DNA from 4 places in the Methylophilus sp. DMC14 genome. Region 3 is predicted to be linked to each of the others. Evidence: predicted binding sites of a transcription regulator. Region 3 holds the regulator's gene; each other region holds the start of a gene.

Region 1 (7,564 bases), on a different contig from region 3:
GGCCGGATTGGGTTTGGCCAGCGGGGCAGTAATGATTTCCACATGGTCGCCATTGCGCATTTCACTGCGTAGCGGTGCCAGCTCATTATTGATCTTGACCGCGACACAGCTATTGCCCACATCAGAGTGGACGGCATAGGCAAAATCCACCGCCGTCGAGCCACGTGGCAAGGCCATGATGTTGCCTTTGGGCGTAAACACATAGACCTCGTCCGGGAACAGGTCGACCTTGAAGTTCTCCAGAAATTCGTGGCTATCGTCGCTTTCGGTCTGGATTTCCACCAAGCGTTGCAGCCACTGGTGGGTTTGTTGTTGCAGCTTGGTCAGGTGGGCATCGGTGGTTTTATACAGCCAGTGCGCGGCCACCCCGGCATCGGCAATGTTGTGCATCTCCTGGCTGCGGATTTGTACCTCAATCGGCGTGCCAAACGGGCCAAACAGGGTGGTGTGCAACGATTGATAACCGTTGGCCTTGGGGATGGCAATATAGTCCTTGAAGCGGCCGGGAATAGGTTTGTAAAGCGCATGCAGCGCCCCTAACGCCAGATAGCAGGCGGCGTTGTCTTTGACGATGACGCGAAAACCGTAAATGTCGTTGATTTGCGACAATTTCATCGACTTTTCGCTCATCTTTTTGTAAATACTGAACAGATGCTTTTCGCGGCCCTGTACATCGTACTCAATGCCGTATTGCAATAGCTGGTTCTGGATGGCCTCCAGGATCTTGCTGATCACTTCTTTACGGTTACCGCGTGCCAGCCGGATGGCTTTGTCGATCACGTGGTAGCGGTTGGGGTATAAATACTTGAGGCTCAGGTCTTCCAGCTCATGGTAAATCGGGTTCAGGCCCAGCCGGTTGGCAATGGGCGCATAAATATCCAGCGTTTCACGGGCGATGCGCTTTTGCTTTTCTGGCCGCATGGCGTCCAGTGTTTGCATGTTATGCAGCCGGTCGGCCAGCTTGACCAGGATCACGCGGACATCCTGGCTCATGGCCAACAGCATTTTGCGGAAGTTTTCCGCTTGTGCCTGCATGGCAGTTTGCAACTCGACCTTATCCAGCTTGGTCAGGCCGTCTACCAGATCAGCCACCTGTTTGCCAAAGCGCTCGGCAATGGCGGCACTGTCGACTTCGGTATCCTCGACCACATCATGCAGCAATGCGGCCAGCAGGGTAGGCAGATCCAGGTGCAGTTTAGCCAGAATACAGGTCACCGCCACCGGGTGCGAGATATACGGTTCACCGGTTTTGCGGGTTTGTCCCGCATGCGCCTGGTCGGCATAGCGATACGCTTGCCAGACCAGTTGCACTTCTTCTTCGTTGAGATATTTGCGGATCAGCTGGGTAAGGGGGGAATCCTCACGGTCAGCGGGGAGCAAGTCCGCTTCGCTCAGCGGCGGTTTGGACTTGCGATGGGCATGGTCGCCTTGGGTGTGGGGCATGGCTGCTTAAGCGTGGCCCTTTTTCTCTAAGATCTCTACACCGATTTTACCGGCAGCAATTTCACGCAAGGCAATCACGGTCGGTTTGTCTTTTTGTGAATAACCACTGACGAGTGGATCGGAACCATTGGCCAATTGTCTGGCGCGATAAGCCGCGACCAGCGTCAGTTGAAAACGGTTAGGGATGTTGTCCAAGCAATCATCGACAGTAATACGTGCCATAAAAACCTCTATCTGTGTGAACCTGAAGTGCGGCGTGCGCCGGCTTAGGTAAGGGATTGAATCAATGACGCGTGGCAGGCTACCTGGCGGTTTAACTGCAAGCGCTGGGCGCGAACAATCGCCATCAGATCCTGCAAGGCCACGTCAAAATTATCATTAATTGTAACATAATCAAACTCATGCACGTGACGCATCTCCTCACGCGCGGCGGACAGCCGTTGTGCAATCACGGCTTCACTGTCCTGGCCGCGGCTGTTGAGGCGGTGCGCCAGCGCTTCGATGGAAGGCGGCAGAATAAAAATAGAGGTCGCGTCAGGGAATAAGGTTCTGATCTGCTGTGCGCCTTGCCAGTCGATTTCGAGGATCACATCGCGGCCGGCAGCCAGGGCGCCTTCGACTTCGCTTTGCGCGGTGCCATAGCGGGCGCTGTGCACATGCGCGCTTTCCAGAAAACCGCCGGCGTCTAGAATCTCCAGAAACGCGGGCTCTGAAACAAAATGATAGTGGATGCCGTCTTCTTCACCCGGACGCGGTGCACGCGTGGTGTGCGAAACAGACAGTTTCAGGATCGGGTCTTGCGCCAGCATGGCGCGCACCAGGCTGGTTTTACCGGCGCCAGAGGCGGCAGAGATAATAAATAAATGGCCGTGACTCATCATGCACACCACTCAGGGTCAGGCAAGGAAGAGAACACGGCTTTCAGGCCCTCGCTCCAGCCTTTACGGATGCTGGCATAACAAGGGTCATCTTCTGTCAGGCGTTGCCGTTTGCCGGCGCTTAAAGTATCAGTTCGGTATATCATCAAATCAATCGGTAAGGCCACAGAAATATTGCTGCGGATGGTGGAGTCAAAAGAAATCAGCACGCATTTTACCGCATCTGTGACATTGGTTTGATGTTTGATCACGCGATCAATGATCGGCTTGCCGTATTTGGTTTCGCCGATTTGCAGGTAAGGCGTATCCGGGGTCGCTTCGATAAAATTACCGGCGGCATACACATTAAACAGCCGTGGCTTTTCGCCCTTGATTTGCCCTGCGACCAGCACGCTGGCACTAAAGTCTATGCCGTGCTCCTTGAGTGCTTTGCCGTCACGCTGATGCACGCTGCGCATGGCCGCGCCCACTACGCTGGCGGCTTCAAACATCGAGTGCACATTGTGCAGATTGGCATGGCCTTCTGCCGACTTGAGTTGTTCGCGGCACAGGTTGACCACGGATTGCGTGATCGCCAGATTGCCTGCGGTCAGCAGCACAATCATGCGTTCACCCGGCACCTCAAACACGTGCATCTTGGGTGCAATCGCCACCTGGTCCACCCCGGCATTGGTGCGCGTGTCTGAGGCCAATACCAGACCTTTTTCAAGCAGGATTCCTACACAGTAAGTCATCTCGAGTCAGTCATTTATCAAGTTAACAAATATCATAGCATGCGAGTACTTGCTATTGCTGGGCGGCTTGTGCCTGCTCACGTAATTGCTGTAAGTGTGCCTGCCGTTGCGCTTCGCTCAGCGCTGTCTGGCGGTTGACGCTCACCATGCTGGCCATGCCTTCCTGGCCGCCACCCATACGTGAGCCAGTCACCGGACTGGCACTGCGGTAGTCGAGACCGACCGCTAGTTTGACATGGGTTTCATCCACCGGAATACCATTGGAGACATCCAGCCCCAGCCATGTCTCTTGTTGCCAGACTTCTACCCAGGCATGGGTTTGCATCAGGCTGCCATCCTCGGTAAACAGGTAACCACTCACATAACGGGCGGGCCAGCCCAGGCTGCGGCAGCAGGCGATAAAAGCATGCGCATGGTCCTGGCAGACGCCCTTGCCCAGCTCAAAGGCGAGTGCGGCGGGGGTGTTCACCTCGGTGGCGCCCTTGCTGTATTGCATGCGGTCGCGCAAGGCCTGCATCAGCGCTTGCGCGGGCGCATGGGCAAAGTCTTTGGCAAAGGCCATGATGGCATCATCGGGCTGGGTGAGTGGCGTGTCTCGCAAAAAAACAGTCACTGGCAAGCTTGCCGTGGCTGCGCTGGTCGCGGCACCTGTGTCGACCTCACCGCTCACCGTGATCAATAAAGCCTGGTGCGGCTGGTCGACGACCAGCGTGTGCGCCAGGTTGCCAAACGCATCTGCAAACGGGGTCAGCTGCCCGGCTGCCTTGATCTCCCAATGTCTGACTTGCTGGCGCGGGTCGGTGCGGGGTGTCAGGCGCAGTTGCTGTATGGTGTATGGCACCATTTCGCTGTACACATATTGGGTTTGATGTTCGATGGTTAACCGCATGTCGCTTCCCAAATAAAAAAGCGCAGTGCTGTCTTAGAGCAATCTGCGCATGAGGGGTTCATGGCAATCGTGTGTCAGGCGTCAGGCCGTGGCGCTTAAAAAATTACGTTGTATTTCTTCGCCCAGTTTGCGGTTGGCCAGAATAAATTCATCCAGAAAATGGTGTACGCCATCTTTTAAAATATCCAGCATGCGGCCGTAATGCAGTCTGGCATGCATCTGGCCAGCCAGTCGTTCAGCTTCGGTGTGGCGGCTGCCAGCGACCTGGCGCAAAATCGGCATGATCTCGGCGTAACAGGCATGCAGAGACCGCGGCATGTCTTCACGCAGAATCAATAATTCAGACACCTTGGTCGGTTCAATGGCATCGCGGTAGACTTTTTGGTAAGCCTGAAACGCCGAGACCGAGCGCAACACCGCACTCCATTCGTAGTAATCCACCGCGCCGTCATTGGCTTCTTGCATGGGCATCAGGTACTCATACTTCACATCCAGCAGGCGGGCAGTATTGTCTGCGCGTTCCATAAAGGTGCCCAGGCGCACAAAGCTAAAGGCCTCGTCACGCAACATGGTGCCAAAACAGACGCCACGGAACAGGTGCGAACGGCTTTTTACCCATTCGCAAAATTCGCTCAAGCCGGATTGGGTCAGGTCCTGTTTGATATATTGCCCAAACTCAATCCACAGTGTGTTCATGTTTTCCCAGGTCTCGGTGGTCATGGCCACACGCACGGCACGGGCGTTTTCACGCGCACTACGCAATGAGCTGTAAATGCTGGACGGGTTCTGGCTATCCATGACCAGATGTTTGATGACGTTGGCGGCCGACAGTTCTTTGTAATTGCTGTCATAAATGTCGCGGATCCCGGCAATTTCAAGCACGGCATCCCAAAGTTCCGCTTCGTTGCTGCTGTCTGAAGGCAACAGGGACATGTTATAAGTCACGTCCAGCACACGGGCCACGTTTTCAGCACGCTCGATATAACGTGCCATCCAATATAAATGATCTGCGGTACGGCTTAACATATGACGGCCTCTTGCGTTGCTTGTTGGGCAGCCATTTGCGACTGCACGGTTTCTGCACTGACATCGTCCCGCTCCAGCACCCAGGTATCCTTGGTGCCGCCCCCTTGCGAGGAGTTCACCACCAGTGACCCTTCTTTGAGCGCTACGCGCGACAGGCCACCAGGCACCACACTGACCGTTTTGCCAGACAGCACAAATGGCCGTAAATCCACATGACGCGGCGCAATGCCCTGGTCGACCAGCGTTGGGCAGGTTGACAGTGCCAGCGTCGGCTGCGCGATGTAGTTAGCGGGTTTGGAGACGATGCGTAAACGGAATTCTTCAATTTCCTGTTTGCTGGCTGTGGGGCCTACCAGCATGCCGTAGCCGCCAGAGCCCTGCACTTCCTTGACGACCAGCTCGGGCAGATGATCCAGCACATAGGCCAGATCATCTTCCTTGCTGAGTTGATACGTAGGCACGTTCTGCAAGATGGGGGATTCACCCAAGTAGAACTTGATCATCTCCGGCACGTAAATATACGTCGCCTTGTCATCGGCCACGCCGGTGCCTACAGCGTTGGCCAATGTGACGCCACCATTGCGGTAAACGGAGAGCAGACCTGGCACGCCCAACAGGGAATCGGGCTTGAACACCAGAGGGTCGAGGAAGTCGTCGTCAATGCGGCGGTAGATCACGTCCACCCTTTGCGGGCCTTGCGTGGTGCGCATATAGACGGCGTTATTACGGACAAACAAATCCTGGCCTTCCACCAGTTCTATGCCCATTTGCTGGGCGAGGAAGGCATGTTCAAAGTAAGCGCTGTTGTAAGCGCCAGGTGAGAGCAATACCACGGTCGGGTCAGTGACGCCGGTCTGGGCGACCGAGCGCAGGTTGTTCAGCAGTACACTGGGGTAATGCTCCACCGGGGCAATCGGGTATTTTTTAAACAAATCCGGGAACAGCCGCATCATCATCTTGCGGTCTTCGAGCATATAAGACACGCCGGAAGGGGTACGTAGGTTGTCTTCAAGCACGTAAAACTGCGACTCGCTGGTGCGGACCAGGTCTATCCCTGCCACATGCGCATACACCTGGTTAGGCACAGTCACACCCACCATTTCCGGGCGGTATTGGGAATTGGTCAGGATGCTGTGCGGGACAATGCCGGCCTTGATGATTTCCTGATCATGATAAATATCATGCAGAAACATATTGAGGGCGCGTACGCGCTGGACGGCACCTTTGGACAAATGCGCCCATTCACTGGCCGAAATCATGCGTGGAATCACATCAAATGGAATCAGGCGCTCGGCACCATCTTCTTCACCATACACGTTAAACGTGATGCCGACGCGGCGGAACAGGACTTCTGCTTCTGCGCGTTTGGCCGCCAGTTGCTGGGTAGGCACATTCGCCAACCAGCGGTTATAGGCCTGGTAAATCGCCCTTACATTGCCCCCATAGCCCTGCATTTCATCAAAAAACTGTTTGGCCGTTTGCGTCATCGTGCTGGACCTTTGCCTTACTTGTAAAATTCATTTAAACAAGAGCAAGCCGTGTGCCAGCCTGTAAAACCCATTTAAATCATGAGTTTATGTTTTATATGAGCGGGTTTCAGAAAGAAAGCGCACCTAAATGGTGCGCTCTCGAATCACGGTTTTGGTGCAAACCGTGTGTTAAATAGGGCTTATTCAATATTCTGAATCTGTTCACGCATCTGTTCGATCAACACTTTCAGTTGCATGGACACTTGTGTCGTTTCAATCGCCACCGATTTGGAGCCTAGTGTGTTGGCTTCCCGGTTCATTTCCTGCATCAAAAAGTCCAGCTTTTTGCCCATGGTGCCGCCAGCCGTGAGGATGCGGTCCATTTCAACAATGTGGGCATTGAGCCGCGCCAGCTCTTCATCGACATCAATCCGTTGGGCATAGAGCACGATTTCCTGACGTACGCGGTCATCCTCTGCCTGCATGGCTTCACGCAGTTTGGTGGTCAGTTTATCCTGATATTGGCTGATCAGGGCAGGTAACAGCGGTTTGACGATGCTGATCTGCTCACGGACGCCTTGCAGACGGTCGAGCAGCACTTGCTTGAGTTTTTCACCTTCGCGCTGGCGGGCGGCAATCAGTTCATTAATGGCCTGCGACAAGCCATTGAGCAGGCTCTGCGCCATGGCCTCGGTATCGATGCTCTCCGTTTGGCAAACACCGGGCAGCTTGAGCACTTCAACCAGATTGACGGGTTGCGCCTGCGGAAAATGTTGCTGTAACGCGGCCAGGGTTTGCGCGATCTGCCCGACCATCTCAGGATTGAGCGTCAGGTTAGCCACCGCGGCATCGCTTTTGAGATTGATGCGGCATTCAACTTTGCCACGTCCCAGGCGGGACTGCAGCAATTCACGTACTTGCGCCTCAAACTGGCGCAAGTTGTCATCGATTTTGACATTGAGCTCGAGATAACGGTGGTTGACTGCTCGCAGCTCAATCAGCAGCAGTCCGCCAGTAAAGCGGCTTTCGGTGGCCGCAAAGCCGGTCATGCTCAACATCGGTTGGCTAGCGGGGGAATTTTTTATCGTCATCATCTGGCTCCTGGCAAACTCACTGATTGTATCA
Region 2 (7,564 bases), on a different contig from region 3:
GTCCAGATCAAGGTGACCACGACTGCGATGATTTGAGTCGTCACTTGGCCACCCATGGTCACACCTTCTGCGTAACCAACACCACCCAAACCTGGTGACATCAACACGCCAGTGCCCACCGCACCCCAGATACCGGCCAAGCCGTGCACACCGAACACATCCAGTGAGTCATCGTAGCCCAGCGCACCTTTCAGTTTGGTCACGCCCCACAGGCTGACAAAGCTGGCAGTGAAGCCAAGGATGATGGAGCCCATCGGGCCGATAAAGCCGCAAGCAGGCGTAATCGCAACCAAACCAGCGACTGCACCAGAAGCGGCACCCAGCATGCTTGGTTTGCCTCTGAACAACCATTCAGCAAAAATCCAGCCCAGTACAGCAGAACCTGTTGCCAATTGTGTATTGATCAGCACCATACCGGCAATGCCATCAGCAGCCAGTTCACTACCAACGTTAAAGCCAAACCAACCTACCCACAGCAAGGAAGCACCGATCATGGTCATCACCAGGTTGTGCGGAGGCATGGCTTCTTTACCGTAACCAATACGTTTGCCCAACATGATGGCACCAACCAAGGCAGCCACACCAGCGTTGATATGTACGACAGTACCACCAGCAAAGTCTTTGGCACCCAGCTCAGCCAGGTAACCACCGCCCCATACCATGTGTGCGATTGGGATGTAGGCAAAAGTCACCCACAATGCCGTGAACAACAATACAGCAGAGAACTTCATACGCTCAGCAAAACCACCAACGATCAAGGCAGGTGTAATAGCAGCAAATGTCAGCTGGAAGGTCAAAAACACATATTCTGGAATCGTGCCAGACAAACTAGCTGGTGTAATCCCCGCCAGGAATGCCTTGCTTAATCCACCCACAATCATGTTGCCTTCGCTGAAGGCCATGCTGTAACCATACGCAGCCCACAATACAGAGACCATGGAAAAGACCACGAACACTTGCATCAGCACTGACAACATGTTTTTCTGACGCACCAAACCGCCATAGAACAAAGCCAGACCAGGGATCGTCATCAAAATCACCAACACAGTGGCAATAATCATAAACGCGGTATTACCCACATCCAGCGTCGGGGCTGGTGCTGCTTCAGCAGCAGGGGCAGCTTCGGCCGCTGCAGGCGCTTCGGCCGCAGGTGCCGCATCAGTAGAAACGGTTTCTTGCACTGTGATGGTTTCGGTCACAGTTTCTTCTGCATAACTGACTGGGCTTGCCGCCAGACCCATTACGGCGACCAGCGATAATATGGAAAGAATTTTCTTCATAACAGAAGCCCTTTCTTATAACGCATCCGGACCGGTTTCGCCGGTACGTATACGGTAAACTTGTTCCAAATCGAAGACAAATACTTTGCCATCGCCGATTTTGCCTGTTGCGGCTGCTTTTTCAATCGCGTCTACGACCTGATCCAGCATGTCATCTTTGATCGCAACTTCGAGTTTAACTTTAGGCAAAAAATCTACGACATATTCAGCACCACGATACAACTCAGTGTGCCCTTTTTGACGGCCAAATCCTTTGACTTCAGTGACAGTGATGCCTTGTACGCCGATATTGGACAAAGCCTCACGCACCTCATCAAGCTTGAATGGCTTGATTATTGCGGATACAAATTTCATTTGCTTCTCCCGTTGTTAACTCTGGCAGGCACATGCCCGCCAGATCTAAAACTTCTTACTCTTAGAATGTACGGCCAACAGTCAACACAAGACGCGTGTCGTACAAGTTTTTAAAATCGCTACTTGGCCCGCCATTAAAGCTTGAGCCTCCATAGCCATGTGAACTCCAGTAGCTATGGTTACTTGATCCGACCAGATAAACACCTGCGTTAAAGCCGTCAGCCTGAGCAATTTTAAATGCCTTGCTCAAACCCACTTTCCAGTCAAAATAGTTAGGAGTAGTTCTAGCAGTTGTTGCAGAAGGTTGAACAGGCAAAGTTAATGTGTTTGTAGTGAAATCATAAGCATTACCTGTAGTGTAATCCGTATTCAAACGTCCATTAACCATTAAACGGCCTACGTGACCAACTAATGTTAAATCCCACCATGGCAATGGATAGTTGGCGTTTGCCTCAAGATACACCGTGCCACGTGTGCTTTTAGTCCAACCTGTACTTCTGTCTGCACCGAACCAGTTTGTCAGCATATAAGAAGCTTTAACGCTAAACCAGTCATAAGATAAACCAAAGTTAGCCTCTAATGAGTTCCAGTCACCGCCATTTGGTGTTTGTCTTACCAAATTACCATTCGCGTCAGTGTAACCTGTAAATTTATACTTTTTCCAAGAGCCGCCTGGATACAAGTATCCATACAAACCGACCGTCCAGCCCATGCCCTCAACCCATGGTATGCTACCGTTATAGCCTGTATAGACATCAATCTCAGTAGTTGCATCAGGATAGGTATTTGGTGTAACGCCAGAACCCCAAACGCCTGCATAAAAACCGCTTGAGTGAGTAATATCCATCCCACCTTGAACAGTTGGTTTATGCCAGGTTTGTGAAATACCACGTGAATAGTAATCAGATACAAAACCGACGTTACCAGTAGCAGTCCAGTCAGATTTATCCGCTTTTTCTTCGGGGGTATAGGGTGTTTTAGCTTCTTTAAGTTCTTCTACCAGAACTTTTTGTTCATCAGCATATGCAGTATTAGCAACCGACAGCGTAGCAAGTACAGCTGTAAATAACATAGATGGGCGCATTTACGAGTCCTCTCTCTCTGTGAAAGTCTTGATCAAATTGTTGTAAACGAGAATGAAACAACATTGACCTAAAAGCAAAGCACGTGCCAACCCATATAAATATTAAAAATCAATACTTTAATTAAAAAACTTAAATTAAATACTTACATTAGCAACACAACAACATGTTTTTAATTGAAAACACATAAAAATCAATCATTTACACCCCTTTTTTCGAGGGCCTTACATGCTAGAATGTGATCCCAAGGAGAGCCTGCCATGCTATTTTCAAATGAAAAAATTAAAGAATTATCTTTTAAAATCAAACAACTAATTGATTCAAGCCCCATTTCAGAGCTTGAAAGCAACTTGCATGCACTAATTCAGGGCATGCTCCCCAAAATGGAACTTGTTTCGCGCGAGGAATTTGATATTCAGGCCGCTTTGCTGGCACGCACGCAGCAACAATTAAAACAGCTTGAAGAAAAAATCAGCCAGCTAGAACAAGCCGACGCCGCCAGAAAGTAAAATTTAATTTACAATTGTTAGCATTCTTTGGTGCGGGAGTGCTACATGAGTTTGGCCGTGTTATACAGTCGGGCCCTAAGTGGGATGGATGCACCAGAAGTGGTGGTAGAAGTGCATCTCGCCAATGGCCTGCCCAGCTTCACTATCGTCGGGCTGCCAGAAACCGAAGTGAAAGAGAGCAAAGACCGGGTTAGGGCGGCGATTCAAACCGCACAGTTTGAATTCCCGGCGCGGCGGATTACAGTTAACCTGGCACCGGCAGATCTGCCCAAAGAGGGTGGCCGTTACGATTTGCCGATTGCGCTTGGGATTCTGGCAGCCTCCGGGCAATTACCTAAACAAGCGCTGGCCAACTATGTCATCGCTGGTGAGCTGGCACTGACAGGCGAGTTAAGGCCGATACGCGGCGCCCTGGCGATGACTTACCAACTGATTCAGGGCCCGGCGCACAAGAGGGCGGCGATTTTGCCCCAGGAGAGTGCGCATGAGGCAAGCCTGGTAGAGGGCTGTTCCATTTTTGCCGCGAATAGTCTGCTTGAAGTCTGTGCCCACCTTTCTGGTAAACAATCGCTACCCCCTCACCCGCTGGTGCTGACAGAATCCTCGTTAAGCTTTCCGGATTACCTCGAAGTCAAAGGTCAATTACGCGCCAAGCGCGCCCTGGAAATTGCCGCGGCGGGTCAACATAGTTTATTGATGAGCGGCCCGCCAGGCACAGGCAAAAGCATGCTGGCGAACCGGTTTAATAGCATTTTGCCGGACATGACTACGCAGGAAGCGCTGGAAAGTGCGGCAATTTTGTCACTGACCGGCCAGTTTCCGGCCAGCCAATGGAAAAAGCGGCCATTCAGGGCGCCACATCACACCGCCTCTGCCGTGGCACTGGTGGGTGGCGGCAGTGTGCCCAGACCCGGAGAAATCAGCCTCGCCCATCACGGCGTGTTATTTTTGGATGAGCTACCTGAGTTCGACAGGAAAGTGCTGGAGGTGCTCCGCGAGCCTCTGGAAAGTGGCAATATCACCATTTCTCGCGCAGCCAGACAGGCCACGTTTCCGGCCCAGTTTCAATTGCTTGCAGCGATGAATCCTTGTCCATGTGGCTATTACGGGCACTATAACCAACGCTGCCGCTGTACGCCTGAGCAAATTCTGCGCTATAAAAACAAACTTTCCGGCCCGCTGCTGGACAGGATAGACATGAATATTGATGTGCCAGCACTCAAGCCAGAAGAGTTGTCACATGACCATCATGGTGAGCAGAGTGCGGCCATTCGTGCACGCGTGATTCAGGCGCGAGAGCGTCAACTGACCCGCCAACAGAAGCCGAATGCTGCCTTGGGTGCGCTTGAGATTTCCACCCATTGCCAATTGGGTGAGCAGGCGAATCACTTACTGCAAATGGCGGTGCAAAAGTTTTCACTGTCTGCCCGCAGCTATCACCGCATCCTCAAGGTCGCCAGAACCATCGCTGACCTGGCCCAGGCCGAACACATTCTGGATAAGCACATTGCAGAGGCGCTACAATATCGGCGTCATGACTATTGAAAGCGTATTCCACATGCAACTTTATGATGCCAGTATCGCCCCGCTGATTCGTAACCTGCAAAATCTCGAGCATATTCTGCGGCAAGGGGAAGCCTATGCAGAACAGAAAAAAGTCGCACCAGAAGTGCTACTGAATAGCCGCTTGTATGTGGACATGTACCCATTAATCAAACAGGTGCAACTGGTGAGTGACATGAGCAAAGGGGCGGGTGGACGACTGGCAGGCATAGACATTCCGCAATACGCGGATGATGAAGCGAGTTTTGAACAGCTCTACGCCAGAATCGCCAAGACAGTCGCGTTTCTCGAAGCCATCAAGCCTTCACAGCTGGAAGGCGCCGAGCATAAAGAAGTGGTGTTAACCATACGTAAAGTGGATCTGACCTTCACTGGCTTGGATTATCTCGAAAAATGGGTCATGCCCAATGTCTATTTTCATGTCACCACGGCATACAACATTTTGCGCCATCTTGGGGTGCCACTGGGCAAAACTGACTACCTGGGTCAAAAGCGCTGATGCCTCAAGGCCGTTTGCGCCAGTAGCCCGGTTGCTGGTCTGACTGCAACATGGCTTTACGGCGCAATGTCTCATAGGCTTCGCTGTCTGAAATTCCTTGGGCAGAGGCCATCGCTTTCGCCTGCTTGTTCGCAGCAACCACCCAGTCAGGATTTTCCTGATAGCTCCGGTCTTGCATGCAATGTTCCAACACGCGTGACTGTCTAGCCGCTTTTTCCAGCTTCTGGAAGGGTAGTTGCTCTGGTAACGCGGCCGCTGCCTTACTGGCAATCAAATCACACTCATTGATAGCATGAGCCAGCGCACTTTGCGCAGGTGAAGACGCTGGCAACTGCAGCGATTGCCAATACCAATACCCCACCGCCGCCAGCATGGCCATCAACACAACCCACATAAACCGACTCGCAAGCATACATCCGACTCCTTTTTGTTGTTCAACCCTGCCAATATTTTAAGCCAAACCGGCCGACAGCCCTTATAAAAGCTGGATTGGTTCATTAAAGCGTCATACAAGACCATTAACATAGATTTAAATGATCGCATGAACAAATTAATTCAAGAATGGAAACCTGATGACGTTAATACAAGTATACATAAACAGAACTAAAGGACGCCCCATGAAAGACTTGCAACAAGACGAGCCGCTGACTTATACCGCCAGCATGCCAGAATTGATGACGGCGCAGGACATTATGTATCTGGCTGAAGATATCACTGCAGACAGCAACATTCAGGCAATTTACAAACCTGCTGAGCTGACGCTGGAAGTCGTGTAAAACACACCGGCAGTTTGCCTCACACCTCCACGCAGTTCATAGCGTGGCATTGCATCGCATGTCGCTTGCCCAGACACCCAACTGGTCCAGCCCTCAACTGATAGACACCCGCCTGACGTTTGCCTACAATAAAACCTCTCTTCAACCGGACGAGAAGGAGGCAACCATGTTTTTAGGCGCAGCAGGCATCTACACACTGATTGGCATCATCGTCGCAATTTGCCTGATATTGTATGTATTTGCAAAAAAGGTAAAGTAATCCGTATCACATAAAAAAGCCCCGTTTACGGGGCTTTTTTATTGCATAGCTCAGATTTTTTACTGGGATTGGTTACTGGATCAATTCACGCCAGCTTTGCTTGGTGCCATAGCTACCATTGGTTTTTTGCTGAAAAATTTGTGTTGCATTACTGGGCTTCCCTTCCGAAAAGACCTTATTCCCCATATCAGACATCTGAGGCGTTGGATCTGTGCTTCCGGTTACCACTACATGAGGCGTCCCATTTCCATCGTATACAATATTGAAACCTACAGCAGGGGTTGATAGTTTTTCAGAAACCAATCCACCACTTATTACGCCCCCCCCTGTTTTGTAATTAAAATAATTTAACCAGCCATAGCCTGTTCCACTACAAGATGAGCTAGTAGGGACTAGTGTTGGCATAATAAGTATCCCTTGTAAAAGCAGCGGGTCAAGATTTACTCGCTCTCCAGCCGGAAAATCTAAATACCACCCATAAGTATTATCAAAGTTAACTGTATTCGTTGTTACAACCCTGCTAGAAGAAAGTGATTGCGCAACCATTTGATTTCGACCAATCGGAGCGGACTGATTAATGTCTTTAAAGACATATACTGAGTTTGTAGGCGCATTAGTTAAATCTGCCACTTCAAGAAACTTGCCAGTACCGACCATTACCACAACATAATTATTAATATTACCTAACTCTGGTTGCGTAGTAATGGCTTGCCTACCGCCACTTGGGTCAGAAAAAGATGCAATCTTTTTCACGACTCCAGAATTGATATCAAATCGCCACACATCCCCATTTAGGTCTCCACCATAAATTGCAGTGGATGTATTATTTTCAAACATGTTATTAGCATAACCAGCGATCTTGGCAAGCCCACTGGGTGAGCTTGAGGAGCCAGAGCCAGTGGAAAGCGTGTTAATCAAACTGCCACTATAGGCATTTAATACATAGAGATAACCCATGCCATTTCCTGCCGGTTGGTTATTGACATAACTGCCATCACTTTTCTGGCTCGCGTAAATGCCATTGTTGTAGCCAGATGCGATCACGACCACCCAGGTTCCATCTGCCATTTTAGTAATGACTGGATTACCAAATGTATAGCCGAGGTTAGCTTGGTTGGCTGATGCAGTGTATTCCCAAAGCAAAGCAGGCGCAGTGGGGTCTGTGACATCGAGTGCAAAGTAACCACGGCCACCACCGTTAAGACCAGAAACTAATATTGTTTTCCAGAGAGCGCCATTGCC
Region 3 (7,564 bases):
AATGTCCAAATCACTCGGTAACTACATTGGCATTAGCGAGGCGCCAGAGACTATTTTTGCCAAGATCATGTCGATTTCAGATGAACTGATGTGGCGCTATATTGATTTGCTGTCTTTTGCGACGCTGGAAACCATTGCCGAATGGAAGGCGCAAGTCGCCAGTGGCGCAAACCCCCGCAATATCAAGGTCGGCTTTGCCCAAGAAATTGTGGCGCGTTTCCATGGTCAAGCCGCGGCTGAAAAAGCCTTGCAGGACTTCCAGACCCGTGCCAAAGGCGGCATCCCGGATGACGTGCCCGAAGTTGAAGTGACCATTGAAGGCGACAGCATCGGCATTAGCCAATTGTTAAAACAGGCGGGCCTGGTTGAAAGCACCAGTGAAGCCATGCGCGCAGTGCAGCAAGGCGGCGTCAAGCTCGACAGCGTCAAGGTGGATGATAAGAATCTGCCTTTGACTAAAGGTGTGACAGTGATCGCACAGGTGGGTAAACGTAAATTTGCCAAGATCACAATCAGGTGATCGGAGCTGAGAAACAAAAAAGGCCGCATCTGCGGCCTTTTTTGTTTAGAGCGTTTTGCGCAAGTTCGCGGGCGGAATATTCAGGGACTCGCGATATTTGGCTATGGTACGGCGGGCAACGACGATGCCTTGTTGTGCCAGTGTGTCGGTGATCTGGTTGTCCGACAAAGGCTTTTTCGGGTTTTCTTCGGCCACCATTTGCTTGATCAAGGCTCGGATGGCGGTGGCAGAGCAGGAGCCGCCTGCGTCTGTGGCTACCGAGCTGCCAAAGAAGTATTTGAGTTCATAGACGCCACGCGGTGTGAGCATATACTTATGCGTGGTGACACGTGAAACTGTGCTTTCATGCAAGTCGAGTTCTTCGGCGATTTCACGCAGTACCAGTGGGCGCATGGCTATTTCACCATGCTCAAAGAAGTTGCGTTGGCGGTCTACAATGGCTTGCGACACGCGCAAAATGGTCGAGAAACGCTGCTGGATATTCTTGATCATCCATTTGGCTTCCTGCATCTGGCTTTGCAGGTATTGGCCTGAACTCTCGCGGTTGCGCTTGAGGATGTCCGCATACATCTGGTTGATGCGCAGTTTGGGGATCACGCCATCATTTAAGGAGGCGACCCAAATGCCCTTGATTTTTTTAACCACCACATCGTGCTGGATAAAGTGATCGTGACTAAAGCTGGAAAACTCGCTGCCGGGTCTGGGGTTTTGCTGGCGGATCAGGTGCTGCGCCGCCTTGAGTACCGCTTCATCGCAACCAAGCACCTTGCGCAGTTTGACAAAGTCTTTGTTGGCAAGCAGCGCCAGGTGGTCTTTGGCAATGGCAATGGCGGTTTGCAAGTGTGGCGTTTCTTGCGGCAAACGCGTCAGTTGCAAGAGCAGGCACTCGCGTAAATCGCGCGCACCTACGCCTACAGGGTCCAGATTCTGGATCAGCTTGAGGGCGGTTTCCAGTTCCAGCAGCTCGACCTCAAGTTCGAGTGGCAAGTGCTCCACAATCTCCTGCAGATCTTGCTCCAGATAGCCATCATCAGTGATGCTATCCAGTAGCAGTTTGACCAGGCTCATGTCACGTTGCGACAAATGTGCCAGTTGTATCTGGTCAATCAGATGCTCGCGCAAACTGATGCTGGTGGTTTCCTGTCTGGAAAAGTCACTGTCTTCGTCTTCCTGATGATTGCGTCCGGCTTCGTCCCAGTTGCTGGTGCTGCCAAACTCTTCATAATCATCTTCAAACTCTGGCGGCGTGAATTCCTCGTTTAAATTGGGCAGGTCGCTCTCGCTCCCGCCCAACTCATCGTGCAAGTCTTCACGCAGACTTTCTGCCGGTGCGGTGATCTCTTGCTGCGTTGCCATGTCAAACGAGCTGGCATCTGTCGGCTCAGCTTCTACAGTGGGGGGAGGCGGTGTGTTATCTTCAAACTCGCCTTCTTCACCGTCTGACATTTCCAGTAACGGGTTTTCCTGCAGGATGGTTTCTAGTTCCTGGTTCAGTTCCAGCGTGGAAAGTTGCAGCAAACGGATCGATTGCTGCAGCTGCGGCGTCAGCGCCAGATTTTGCGAAATACGTAATTGCAGGTTCTGTTTCATGACGGATTACAGCCTAAAATTCTTGCCCAGATACACTTCACGCACACCTTCGTTCTGAATGATTTCATCGGGCGTGCCTGCTGCAAACACAGCGCCTTCATTGACAATATAAGCGCGGTCACAGATGTCCAGCGTTTCGCGCACATTGTGGTCGGTGATTAAAATACCAATATTCTGACTGCTCAGGTAGCGGATGATTTTCTGGATTTCGATCACGGCAATCGGATCAATCCCGGCGAACGGTTCATCCAGCAAAATAAATTTAGGGTCAGTGGCCAGGCAGCGCGCAATTTCAACGCGTCGACGTTCGCCACCAGACAAGCTGACGGCCTGACTGTTGCGGATGTGCTGGATATGCAATTGATCCAGCAAGGACTCAAGCCTTGCCTCACGCTGCTCTTCCGTATAGGGACGGGTTTCAAGAATGGCGAGGATGTTGTCGGTTACGCTGAGCTTGCGGAAAATGGATGCTTCTTGGGGCAGATAAGCCAGGCCCATGCGCGCGCGCTCATGCATGGGCGCGCGGCTCACGTCGGCGCCATTCAGCGTAATGTTGCCTTCATCCAGCGCAACCAACCCTACAATCATGTAAAAGCTGGTGGTTTTGCCTGCCCCGTTGGGACCCAGCAAGCCGATCACTTCGCCACTGCGTAACTCAAGCGTCGTGTTTTTGACGACGGTACGGCCCTGATAGGTTTTTTTCAGGCGGTTAACCTGCAAATGGTTCTGATCTGCTGCCATGGTTTCCATCTTTAAGCTTACTCTTTGCCTTGCTCACCAGTGTTTTCGGCAGGGGCAGGTTCGACCTTGAGTTGCAAGGAGCGATTCATCCGTAATCCCTGTTGAGAGGTTGGCTTGTTGTCAATGACAGGCGGTGTGGTTTTATTTTTAGGCTGTATGGTGGCCTTGACGCGGCTGCCAGCCGTTCCGTTCGGGTTGGCTTTGGTGCCGCCAATCACCTCGGCATACTCGGCGTTGGCGTCGTAGCTGATGTAGTCCCCGGTCACGATGTCTTCACCACGTTTAACCCAGGCATTGGTATACAGTTGCACTTTATCCATGCGGGCGTTGTATTCGATACGTTGACCACTGCCTTGCATCCACTCGTCTTTACCGGTACGTTTTTGTTTGAACGTGGTGGGGTTGCCGGTACAGGTGCTATGTTGAAAGCCGTCCTGATCCTCGCGTACGATCATTTTGTCCGCCTTGATTTGCAAAGTGCCCTGATTAAGAATCACGTTGCCCGTGTAGATACTGATTTTTTTAGCATCGTTCACGGTCACGGTATCCGCTTCAAGCTCTATCGGTTGATCTCGGTCAGATTCTTCGGCCAGCACACTCAGCGGCATGGACAATAGCGCCCATACGCTCATGCAGATCGCTAAAAATAAGGGCTTGTGCGTGTTCAACTCATTTCTCCATAATCAACGGTCATTGGCGTTCTGTGTTTGACGCCTGGGCCGGGCTTGCCAAATTGCTGGCGACGGGTGGACGCTCATAATGCACATGCACCCGGTTAAACAATTGCATGGTATCAGCCCGGTTATCAAAACGCATGCCCGTGCCTGTAATCACTGTCGCCGGTTTTTGGCGGATGACCACCGGCTGGTCTGTGTGTGCCACCTCGGTGTCCGGCTCCAGCCAAAGCCGCTCGGTTTGCATTTGTGTTTCTGGCTTGGTGGCAGAGGCTTGGCGGATCACCTTGACCTGTTTGCTAAACTCCACCAGTTTACCATTGGCGGAAACACGTCCTTGCTGACCATAAATTTGCGTGTAAGGCTTGTTCAGGCCAAACTGGGTAAAGCGTGGCCGCTGCAATTCTGTATAGTCATTGGCAGGAAAGTGGCGCATTTTTGCGGCCGCCAGCACATATTTGGTATTACCGGACGCATCCGTGCGGGTACTCACAAAGTTGTACAACATGTAGTCCGGCGCTTGGCGATTAAGTATGTTCATTTTGAGTGCTTGCTCTTGTACATTCTGGTTAATCCAGAATGTCAGCAGCGCCAGCAACAGCATTAACGCAATCGGCAACAAAATGGGGTGTTTAAGCATGCCTGAATTCTAATGCCTGTTTAAGCTAAACGACTTTGGCTTTCAATAAGTCATGCATATTGAATGCCCCTACCAACTGCCCTTGGGCATCTACTGCCAAAAAGCCATTTATTTTGTGCTGCTCCATCATGTTAACTGCTTCAACCGCCATCTGATTCGTCTCCAGCAAATACGGCTGTTTGTTCATCACGGTATCAATGGATGCCTGTGGATTGTTCTTGCCCTGCATAAACAAGCGGCGCAAATCGCCATCGGTAAAAATGCCTATTGGGCGTTGCGCGTGGTCCACAATAGCCGTGAAGCCCATGCCCTTGAGTGAAATTTGCGTGATGGCTTCCTGAATGGAGGCGTGTTGATCGATTTGGGGCACGGCCGCGCCGGTGCGCATGACATCCTTGATGCGCACCAGTAGCCGTCTGCCCAAGCTGCCACCGGGGTGCGAACGGGCGAAGTCTTCGGCAGTGAACTCACGCAAATCGAGCACGCAGAGTGCTAAAGCATCGCCAAGGGCCAAGGCCGCTGTCGTGCTGGCTGTGGGAGCCAAGCCGAGTGGGCAAGCCTCATGGCTCACGGCAGCACTCAAATGCACTTCCGACTCACGTGACAAGGTGGAGTCTTCGCTGCCCGTGATGCTCAACACCCGAGCACCGATGCGGCGGATCGCCGGCAAAATATTAATAATTTCATCACTCTCGCCAGAGTTGGACAGCGCGATCACCACATCTTCTGCCGTAATCATGCCCAAGTCGCCGTGGCTGGCCTCGGCCGGGTGCATGAAAAACGCCGGTGTGCCGGTACTGGCCAAGGTGGCCGCAATTTTGCCGCCGATATGGCCGGATTTGCCCATGCCCGTGACCACCACCCGGCCCTTGCAGGCCAGAATCATATGCACGGCAGCCTCAAAAGCCGAGCCAATGCGGTCTGCCAGATGCCTGATTTCATCGGCTTCGTGCAACAACACCCCTCGTGCGCGCGACACGATATCGGGTGTTTTAACAAGATGGATGCCGGAATTTGCTGTCATCATGGCGGGTAAGTATAACAAGCGAGTTGCCTGACAATAAAGTAAAACACCCTTTTTTTACGGTTTTTTTATTCTCAGGCACATTTTTTGCATAAAACAAAGTTTTGTGGCACGATGCATCATCCTGAAACAATTGCGTTTCATAATAGACCTTGACCCTTCAGCGCTGGCTGATGGCGATCAAACCCCTGTTTGACCGGCTTGGTATAAATGCGTTAGAGCTTTGCATGTTTGATTCCCTGATACATCTTTTATTACTGCTGACCAGCTCGGTCTTCGCCGTGGGCTTGTTCCGCATCCTCGGCTTGCCTGCCATGCTGGCCTATTTTGTCATCGGCATCGTGCTGGGCCCGCACGCCCTGGGCTTGCTGGAGGATGAAGAGTCCGGTCGCCAGGTGGCCGAGTTTGGTATCGTGTTTTTGATGTTTAGCATCGGTCTCGAGTTTAGTCTGCCTAAGCTGTATGCCATGCGAAAAACGCTGTTCGGGCTAGGGGGCGGACAGGTCGTGCTGACCTTGCTGGCCAGTCTGGTGCTGGGCAAAGTGGCCGGGCTCAGCCTGACTTCTGCTTTTATCATTGGTGCGGCCATCACCATGTCCTCGACCGCGATTGTGTCCAAAATTCTGATGGAGCGTGTAGACCTTAACTCCAGACATGGTCGTCTCAGTATCGGCGTGCTGCTTTTCCAGGATCTGGCCGTGATTCCGATTCTGGTGTTGATCCAGACGCTAGGCTCGCATAGCGACAATTGGCTGGATGTGTTGGGGCTGACGCTGTTCAAGTCGTCTGTACTGCTGTTTTTACTGTTCAAGTTCGGGAAAAACATCCTTAACTTCTGGTTTGAGCTGGTGGCCAAACAGCGCTCACGCGAGTTGTTTGTGCTCAATGTGCTGATGGTGACCCTGCTGATGGCGGCAGCCACCAACTATGTCGGCTTGTCCTTTGCGCTGGGGGCCTTTGTGGCCGGGATGCTGATTTCTGAGACCAAATACCGTTATCAGGTCGAATCAGATATTGCGCCTTTCCGCGATATCTTGCTGGGTCTGTTTTTTATCAGCGTCGGCATGCTGCTCGACGTTTCCGTATTGATCAATCATATTGTATTGATTGTTTTCCTGTTAGCCCTGTTCCTGGTGTTCAAGATTGGCCTGATTGCCTTTTTAACCAAGTTGTATGGCTTTGAGATGGGCGTGGGTGTCCGTACCGGCATTATTCTTGGCCAGGCGGGGGAGTTCAGTTTTGTGGTGCTGGCCCTGGGCTTGCAAACGCATTTGATCGACGGCGAGTCCCTACAGCTGGTGCTGTCCGTGGCCGTGCTTTCCATGCTGGTGGCGCCATTCATTATTCAATATAACGGCAGGATTGCGCGCAAACTGGTCAAGAGTTATACGCGAAATAGCTACAAGGTGGTGGAGACTATTCAGGAGCACAGCCTCGATTTGCGCGACCATGTCATCATCTGCGGCTATGGCCGCAGTGGTCAGTATCTGGGCCGCTTTTTGCGCGAAGAAAATATCCCCTATGTGGCCCTGGATATGGATGCCAGCCGCGTTCAGGAAGCCGCCGCCGCCGGTGAAAATGTGATTTACGGCGATGCAGGCCGTCGCTCAGTGCTTGAGGCGGCCGGGCTGGCCAGGGCCAAAGCGGTGATTGTCAGCTATGCCGAAACGCGTGGCACCATGAAGGTTCTGCATGTGATCCAGGAGAAATATCCAACCCTGCCCGTGATTGTGCGCACCCATGATGACAGTGAAATGGATTTGCTGCGAGATGCCGGGGCGGCAGAAGTGGTGCCGGAAATTTTGGAGGGTAGCCTCATGCTGGCCTCGCATGCACTGGTCACGCTGGGGATTCCGCTTAACCGCGTGGTCAAACGTATCCGTCTGTTCCGCGAAGAGCGTTACAAAATGTTCAAAGGTTACTTCCGCGGCGTGAGTGATGCGGATACGACCACCGCCGCTCTGCCACAACTGCATTCGGTAGAGATGTATAAAAACTTTTATGCGCATGGTTTGCGCCTGGACCATATCCCGTTTGAGGATTTTGCGGTCGAGGTCAAACAGCTCAGGCGTACCAATATGCCAGAACCGATTGCACCCAGACCGGATATTATTCTCAACGAAGGCGATATTCTGGTCCTGCTCGGTAGCAATGCCGCCCTGATCGCCATGGAAGTCTATTTGATTTCTGGCCGTAAACCGTAAGACAATAGAGGCCTGAGGCCCTGACTGTTGCAGCTCGGGGCCTCAGGCTTTTTCATTTTAAATACCGGGTCTTATGGCAAACACTTCAGTGGTCGTGGTCGGCGGTGGCATCGTAGGCTGCCTCACTGCCATGCAGTTAAAGAAACAAGGGCACACCGTCACGCTGGTTGA
Region 4 (7,564 bases), on a different contig from region 3:
CGTAGACCTGGGCGTAGACGATGCGCCTGTGGTCAAGCTGTTGCAGACGATTTTTGAGGATGCGGTGCAAGTGCGAGCGTCTGACGTGCACATTGAGCCGCAAGACAACAAGCTGCTGATCCGCTTTCGGATTGATGGTGTCATGCACTTTCAAACCCAGGCAGATATCAAAATTGCCACTGCGTTGGTCATGCGTCTCAAGATCATGGCTGGCTTGGATATTTCTGAAAAGCGTCTGCCACAAGATGGTCGTTTTGGCTTCTCAGTCAAAGGTAAGGCGGTCGATATGCGTATTTCGACCATGCCAACGCAGTATGGCGAAACGGTGGTCATGCGTCTGCTGATTCAGAACACTGCGCACTTTCAGCTGGACAAATTGGGCATGCCGCCTGTTTTACTCGCGCGCTTCCGCAAAATGATTAACCGGCCCAGTGGCATGGTGTTGGTCACCGGGCCTACCGGGAGTGGTAAAACGACGACTTTGTACTCAGCATTGAGTGAGCTTAATACCCCCGAAACCAAAGTCATTACGGTGGAAGACCCGGTGGAGTATCGGTTGCCCGGCATTATTCAGACGCAGGTGAATGAGAAAATCGAGCTGGACTTCCCCAAGTTGCTACGTGCCATTTTGCGGCAGGATCCAGATATTGTGCTGGTGGGCGAGATGCGGGATGAAGAAACTGCGCAAACCGGTCTGCGTGCCTCCATGACGGGTCACCTGGTACTCTCCACGTTGCATACCAACGATGCCTCAACTGCTCCGGTGCGTTTGATCGACATGGGCGTGCCGCGTTTCATGGTGGCCATGTCCTTGCTCGGTGTCATGGCGCAACGTCTGGTAAGGCTGATTTGCCCGCACTGTGCTGAAGAGCATGCGCCTACAGAGAGTGAAACAGTGTGGCTCAATCAGGTATTGTCGGATGCAACCTTACCGACCAACTTCCGCCATGGCAAAGGGTGTCAACATTGCAACCGAACCGGTTATCTGGGGCGGGTGGGCTTGTATGAGTTTCTTGAAATGACCGATGAGCTGGCAATGGCAGCCAACATGCCAGATACCAATGTCTTTATCAAAAAAGCGCGTGAACGTCTCAAAGGTAAAACGCTGCGCGACCAATCGCTACAACTGGCGATTGAAGGTAAAACCACGCTGGAAGAAATCATGCGTGTCGATAACCAGTTTGAAGAATAACGCCTATGCCATTATTTGAATACAAAGGGCGCACCGAAGATGGCATGGTGGTGACTGGGGTACAAGAAGCCGCCGATGCCGATGCCTTGGGCGCCGCGTTAATTGGTACCCGAATTACGCCGGTAGAGATTAAGCCCAAGAAAACGGGTGCTGTTGCGATTAACCTGTTTGAAGAAAAAATCACCAGTCTTGAGGTGATGATTTTCAGCAAGCAGATGTATACGCTGCTTAAAGCCGGGATTCCGATTATGCGCGCCCTCTCAGGCATTCAAAGCTCAGTAGGCAACCCCAAGCTGGCGCAAGTGGTGGGTCAACTGCGCGTGAGCCTGGACTCAGGCCGTGAATTGTCAGTGGCGATGACCGAGCATCCAAAAGTCTTCGATAGTTTTTATATCAGTATGATCCGGGTTGGCGAAACGACGGGTAATTTGGATAATATTTTTCTGCGCCTGTCTGAGCATATCGAATTTGACCGCTTTATGCGTGGGCAAATCAAGTCGGCTTTGCAATATCCTATGTTCGTTTTGACTGCCATGGCCATTGCCATTGTGGTGATTAATGTCATGGTGATCCCGCAGTTTGAAAAAGTGTTTGCCAGCATGCATGCCGATTTGCCATTGATCACCAAAATGCTGATTGCATTTTCAAGCTTTATGCGCAACTACTGGTTTGTCTTGATTGGCATCATTGCAGCAGCTGGGTGGAGTTTTAAATCTTATATCAAGACCACCTCAGGACGCACTAATTGGGACCGCATTAAAATGCGTATCCCGATTGCCGGAAAAATTATTTTTAAAGGCACCATGGCGCGTTTTGCGCGTAGCTTTGCTTTGTCTACGCGGAGTGGCTTGCCCATTCTCTCCGCGTTGCGGCTGGTGTCACAAACCGTTGAAAATGAATATATTTCAGCCAAAATTTTGAGCATGTCTGCGGGCATTGAGCGTGGCGAAACCATCCTCAGAACAGCTACGCAAACTGGTGTGTTTAACTCACTCGTTTTGCAAATGATCGCTGTCGGCGAAGAATCGGGCTCGCTGGATACATTAATGCAGGAAATTGCCGATATGTATCAAGCAGATGTGGAGTATGACGTTAAAACCTTGGGTGCGCAGATTGAGCCTATTTTGATTATGTTTTTGGGAGCGTTAGTCTTGGTGCTTGCATTGGGCGTATTTTTACCAATATGGGACATGAGTTCTGTGATGCTAAAAGGTAGCTAGTTTTGGGTTGGGGGAGTTGACCAAAATTGTCTGGCATAGTATTTGCTATTGACTATTTAACGCAGTGTTAACCTGCCACTGTGATAAGAACGGCAGGGCATTTTGATTAGGAGTTTGAGTAATGAAAAAACAAGCTGGTTTTACATTGGTTGAATTAGTGGTTGTGATTGCAGTTCTCGGTATTTTGGCTGCTACAGCTTTGCCAAGATTTGTGAATGTTCAAAGTAATGCTCGTGCTGCGAGCATGAATGGCTTGGCAGCATCTGTGCGATCTGCAGCAAGTATGGCTCGTGCGGCATGGATTGCTGGTGGCAGTACTGGCGCTGCAGTGAATATGGATGGAAATAACGTGGCTGTTGTCGCCAACGTTGGTTATCCACAAGCAACGAATGCTGGAATTGTCGCTGCTTTGCAAAATCTTGATAACAACTTTGTTGCCACTCCTGGTGCTAATGGGATCATGACATTTAATGCAAACGGATTTGCAAACTGTTCTTTTACGTATGACCAAGCAACTGGCATAGTCAATACTGGTAATTTACAAGGTGCTGCGGCTCAGCAGAATTGCAGCTAACTTGATGTATGCGCATTCACTCTGGTTTTACGCTTGTCGAGTTGGTTGTGGTAATTGCTTTGACAGGCGTTATGGTGGCTGTCGCAATGCCTAGGTTCGCAAACGGCGACATCTTCGAAACCCGCGGTGACGCGGGTTTACTTTCATCTACATTACGCTATGCGCAAAAAACGGCAATTGCCCAGCGTCGCAATGTGTATGTGATTCACAATAATGCGGTGCCAGATACGGTCAGCTTATGTTTTGATACCGCTTGTAATCAGGCGGTAATGAGTCCTGAGACAGCTGCGGCATACGTGTTCACGAGCAGCAAAAATGTGGATATCACCTCAGATAATGCCAGCGTTGGGTTTGACGCACTCGGGCGGGCGGTGCCTAATTCTACGGTTAACTATCAAGCGACCAACAAGAAAAATAATGCGCAATCTGTGACTGTGACGGTCGAAGTAGATACCGGATATATACACTGACGAGTCTGCCACTCGCAGCTTGGATGATGACAATGCATAACAATAGACATCACTCTCAAAAACGACCATGTAAGACAGGAAAGCAGCTTCAGCTGGGATTTTCGCTGGTTGAGATGGTGGTGTTTATGGTCATTGTCACCACCGCCATCGCTGGCGTCATCGGCGGGCTTTCTTTTATGGGGCGTCATTCTGCCGATCCGCTGGCACGCAAGCAGGCAATCGCCATTGCTGAGTCGCTAATGCAAGAAATTCAACAAATGCCTTTTACATTCTGTGACCCGGATGACACGAATGCTTCTACGGCGACGAGTTATGCAGATTGTACCAATCCACAAAACGCGAGTTTAAACGGGCCTACGCCCTCTACTGAAAGCCGTTACAGCGCGACCGATCCCTTTGATAATGTGGCCGATTATGGTGGATTTTCCATGCCGGGTGGTGGATGTGCCGGGGTTTGCCGTATTGGCAGTTCTACTGCCTTGAATGGCTTAAATCCTTACTCTGCATCCGTGGCTATCACGCAAGTTGGTGGCAGTGGTGCCTTTGCAGGGCTGCCAGCAGATGCGGTGTTACAGATTGTGATTACGGTGGCAGGTCCTGCAGACACTACAATCCGTCTGACCGGATACAGGGTTCGTTATGCGCCAAGAATTTAGATCACCAAGACCTAATATAGCTGGTTTCACCTTGGTGGAATTGGTCATTGTCATTGTCGTTATGGCTATTTTGGGTGGCATTTCCGTGACCTTTATTAAGAACTCCATTCTGGCATATGTGAATTCAGAAGCCTATTATGAGCTGGCAGACCGTGCGGATATTTCCTTACGCCGGATGTCACGGGATATCCGCAATGCCTTGCCAAACAGTGTATGGGTGGCAGCCGATAATTCATACGTGGAATTTGTGCCTATCAAAGCGGGGGGGCGTTACCAGCAGGATACGCTGGATTTTGTCAGTGCGAATGACACTTTTAATGTACTTGGTGATCCAGTGCCTTCAGTTGCTTCTGGTGACCAATTAGTGATTTATAACCTTGGTATTCTAGCGGCGGATGTGTATGCGGGCGACACCATTCGCTCCTTAACCAGCACTGGTAATAACCTTAATCAACTTTCATTCAGCGGCCCCGCATTTCCCCTACCTTCTCCCGGCAGTCGCTTCTATGTGGTGAACGGGGCTGTTTTTTATGTCTGTGATTTGGCGAATCGTCGCCTATTGATGTATTCGAACTACGCGATTCCATCTGCACACCCTTCAAACTTTGCCGGACTAACACCCAGTATCGTGGCGCAAGATGTCACTGGCTGTAGTTTTACCTACACTGAAGGGGTGATGCAGCATAGCGGTGTGGTTACTGCCCAGCTCGAGCTCAGTAAAAATGGCGGTGTTGTGCGCTTAGTTAACCTGATTAATGTGGTGAATTCGCCATGAAAAATACACTTTATCGCACAAAAGGATTTATGTTGCCTGTGGCAATATTTTTGATGGTGACATTGGCTGCCTTGGTGGGGTATGCCATGCGGCTGTCATTGCTGGCTAATCAGGGGGCGATACAAGACGTGCAGGGTGTGCAAGCTTATCTTGCAGCCAGAGCAGGTGTGGAATGGACGGCTTATTATGTCTTGTCGCCAGGATCGACAACTATGCAATCATGCCCTACGCCGCCTAACCCGTTTACGATTAATGGCTTTACGATTGCAATTACCTGTAATCAGACCAATCCGACTCCGCAAGATCGGGCGGGTACACAGAATATCGGGATGTATACCATTACTGCGATTGCTTCAAAAGGGGCGGCTGGTGCGCTTGATTATGTTGAGCGCAAAGTCACCGTGAGCTTGAGCCGTTGCCTGATGGGGACAGAAGAGTGTAGTTAAGAGGGAAAAAGACATTGTTTGCCTGGCGGAGATTAACTTTTTTATGGGGGCTTTGTATTACAGGGCTGTTAGGTCCTGTATTCGTACTGGCTGCTCCGGCTATCCTGAACCAGAATGGCGGATCAAGCTCATCCAATGGCTTAAAGATTTATATTGACCGTTATACCCAGATACAGGTGCAAAGGTTAAATAGTACGGGTCAGATCTATAGCCCCAGCCAAACTCCTCAGGATGTCATTTACAGTGATCCTTCACAGAATCGTTTGGATAATGGTATTTATATCCGCGGCAATAACACCATTTATGGCCCTGATCATTTTGCTTACAATGCGGCAGGAAGTTACAGCCCACAAGCGATGACGGCGGTCTCGCCTGCTAATGCATCAGCCGGGAATGCCCAGACGACCCGATCTCAATTTACCGTTCCTGGCAATAATGTCGGAGGTGGCCCACAAGTCACCATAGATTGGAGCTACACCTATCCTTATGATTTTGTCACCGCCAAGGTGAGCATTTATATTCCTCCGACATATCCAGTCAGCTCAACTAATCCTGTACGCTATTATCATGTGGTTGATACCTATTTAGGGGGGTCTGACTGCGGCTGCGGTGTGCGCTATGTGGACACTAATGGTAAGCAAGTAGCAGGGACCTATCCATATGCAGGGAATTGCTCGTCAGGGAGCAACTCTACGAATGTTGCTTGCCCATCGAGTACAAGTTTGCCTGCTAACTTAGATGTGGTTGAGAGTTTCAGGGAGAGGGATGGAACGTTTAGCCGCTACTGTGTAGGCAATTATCAAACATTCTGGTCGAATAATAATTCGACTGCCTGTGCGATAGCCAAAACAGGCCAGTTGGGGAATACAGTCAATACCACCTTAACAGACACCGGTGCGGCGATTGAGTATGACTTTACAGCTCCCGGAGTCTATACGTTCAGCTATGACTTTGTGGTGGGCTCAACTTTGGTCCCTGATTACGATCATTTGGAAATCCGCCACCCTGGGAGTTCTTCCTTATGTCCGGTCGATATTCAGGTCATGGCTTGTTTGGTCTCCACCATGCCTTGCCCGGATGACCAGTTAATTAACTCTGGTAGTCTCACGGGTACATTGACGATTTCGCCCGGTTCTCCTAGCGTCACGGTGACGCCAAGCAATGCGTTTGAGATCGGCGATGTGGGTACCACGGCCACCCTGACCTTGCAAGGCAGCGCAGCAGCCACGTATAGCTTGGGGGCGACTGGTCTTAGTAAGGGGCCGATGAATGGCATCAAGTGCTGGAACACGGCAAATAACTCGCAAAGTTGTAGCTTTACCATGACTAACACGGCGTGTGTGAATACGTTTGAGTGTATGGAAAGTGGCATGACGTATAACAATCTAAAAACTGACTCATCCAAGCGTAATCCGCTCTACACCAAGGTGTTGGGTCAGTCTTTTGATGTCGATGTGGTTGCCGTGCTTGCCAGTGGGGATCAGTCCAGTGGCTACAATTCATCTGGCTTGCAAGTTGATTTGGTCACCGACAGTAGTAACACCTGCAGTACAAATATCATCGCGACCAAGTTCGTCAGCTTCGCGACTTCGGATGGCGGACGTAAAAAAGTGACATTCAACGCCTTGGATGTGACGCGGGCATATCCCAATTTGCGTTGCAAGGTGACTGACACCGGTCAGAACAAATCGGGTTGTTCGTCTGATAACTTTGCCATGCGTCCACAATCGTTATCAGTGACTAGCAGCAATACTTCACAGTCAACCTCACCAAGCAATACCGCCACGCCCGTATTCAAGGCGGGGGCAGATAATTTTAGCCTGACCGTTTCTAGCAACGAGCAGGGCTATAATGGCACGCCCAAAATATCGAATGCATTATTGGTGGCTCATCCAGGGGCGTCAGTTGTAGGGCAGGTTGCGGGATCATTTGCGGCGGCCAGTGCCGGGTCCAGCACGGGAACCAGCTTCACCTATTCTGAGGTCGGACATTTTAAAATTTCAACGCAAGGCCTCTACGATGATACTTTCACCGCAGTGGATCAATCCAAAGGTGATTGTGATAACAGTGGGAGTCCATTTGATAATGGCGGTGCAGGGACGCCGCCAAAATATGGTTGCCGTTTTGGTAATACCTCAGATACGAATTATTTTGGCCGTTTCATCCCCAACAGTTTCCGCGTGGATGCTTCCAGTCCGTTGACGCTGGCTTGTGGCAGTTTTGTTTACTAT

What was found. The regulator sigma-54, encoded in region 3, starts transcription at its own class of promoters, with help from an activator protein. The targets are predictions, from matches to a motif close to TGGCACNNTTCCTGCT.
Region 1: a site for sigma-54 is predicted at 6,501-6,516, ahead of ACT53C_RS03555 (circularly permuted type 2 ATP-grasp protein). Genes of this name have one in related genera too.
Region 2: a site for sigma-54 is predicted at 2,792-2,807, ahead of ACT53C_RS02890 (TorF family putative porin). Genes of this name have one in related genera too.
Region 4: a site for sigma-54 is predicted at 2,444-2,459, ahead of ACT53C_RS01045 (prepilin-type N-terminal cleavage/methylation domain-containing protein). Genes of this name have one in related genera too.

What each region holds. Positions count from the first base shown of each region.
Region 1 covers NZ_JBQUZA010000001.1:713,678-721,241, forward strand. Annotated here, with positions in the region: gene ACT53C_RS03525 (RelA/SpoT family protein) at 1-1,443, opposite strand, end outside; gene rpoZ (DNA-directed RNA polymerase subunit omega) at 1,450-1,665, opposite strand; gene gmk (guanylate kinase) at 1,710-2,321, opposite strand; gene ACT53C_RS03540 (proteasome-type protease) at 2,321-3,055, opposite strand; gene ACT53C_RS03545 (transglutaminase family protein) at 3,108-3,944, opposite strand; gene ACT53C_RS03550 (alpha-E domain-containing protein) at 4,026-4,970, opposite strand; gene ACT53C_RS03555 (circularly permuted type 2 ATP-grasp protein) at 4,964-6,457, opposite strand; gene ACT53C_RS03560 (YicC/YloC family endoribonuclease) at 6,640-7,533, opposite strand.
Region 2 covers NZ_JBQUZA010000001.1:579,861-587,424, forward strand. Annotated here, with positions in the region: gene ACT53C_RS02880 (ammonium transporter) at 1-1,280, opposite strand, end outside; gene glnK (P-II family nitrogen regulator) at 1,296-1,634, opposite strand; gene ACT53C_RS02890 (TorF family putative porin) at 1,696-2,706, opposite strand; gene ACT53C_RS02895 (accessory factor UbiK family protein) at 2,977-3,225, shown strand; gene ACT53C_RS02900 (YifB family Mg chelatase-like AAA ATPase) at 3,271-4,770, shown strand; gene ACT53C_RS02905 (DUF1993 domain-containing protein) at 4,784-5,287, shown strand; gene ACT53C_RS02910 (hypothetical protein) at 5,292-5,681, opposite strand; gene ACT53C_RS02915 (hypothetical protein) at 5,905-6,063, shown strand; gene ACT53C_RS02920 (hypothetical protein) at 6,107-6,322, shown strand; gene ACT53C_RS02925 (pilus assembly protein) at 6,395-7,564, opposite strand, start outside.
Region 3 covers NZ_JBQUZA010000002.1:457,840-465,403, reverse strand. Annotated here, with positions in the region: gene tyrS (tyrosine--tRNA ligase) at 1-520, shown strand, start outside; gene ACT53C_RS06520 (RNA polymerase factor sigma-54) at 566-2,110, opposite strand; gene lptB (LPS export ABC transporter ATP-binding protein) at 2,117-2,860, opposite strand; gene lptA (lipopolysaccharide transport periplasmic protein LptA) at 2,869-3,483, opposite strand; gene lptC (LPS export ABC transporter periplasmic protein LptC) at 3,542-4,165, opposite strand; gene ACT53C_RS06500 (KpsF/GutQ family sugar-phosphate isomerase) at 4,191-5,192, opposite strand; gene ACT53C_RS06495 (cation:proton antiporter) at 5,417-7,393, shown strand; gene ACT53C_RS06490 (NAD(P)/FAD-dependent oxidoreductase) at 7,467-7,564, shown strand, end outside.
Region 4 covers NZ_JBQUZA010000001.1:200,568-208,131, reverse strand. Annotated here, with positions in the region: gene ACT53C_RS01055 (GspE/PulE family protein) at 1-1,192, shown strand, start outside; gene ACT53C_RS01050 (type II secretion system F family protein) at 1,198-2,412, shown strand; gene ACT53C_RS01045 (prepilin-type N-terminal cleavage/methylation domain-containing protein) at 2,534-2,986, shown strand; gene ACT53C_RS01040 (pilus assembly FimT family protein) at 2,995-3,456, shown strand; gene ACT53C_RS01035 (type IV pilus modification PilV family protein) at 3,489-4,112, shown strand; gene ACT53C_RS01030 (prepilin-type N-terminal cleavage/methylation domain-containing protein) at 4,096-4,887, shown strand; gene ACT53C_RS01025 (hypothetical protein) at 4,917-5,333, shown strand; gene ACT53C_RS01020 (DUF6701 domain-containing protein) at 5,597-7,564, shown strand, end outside.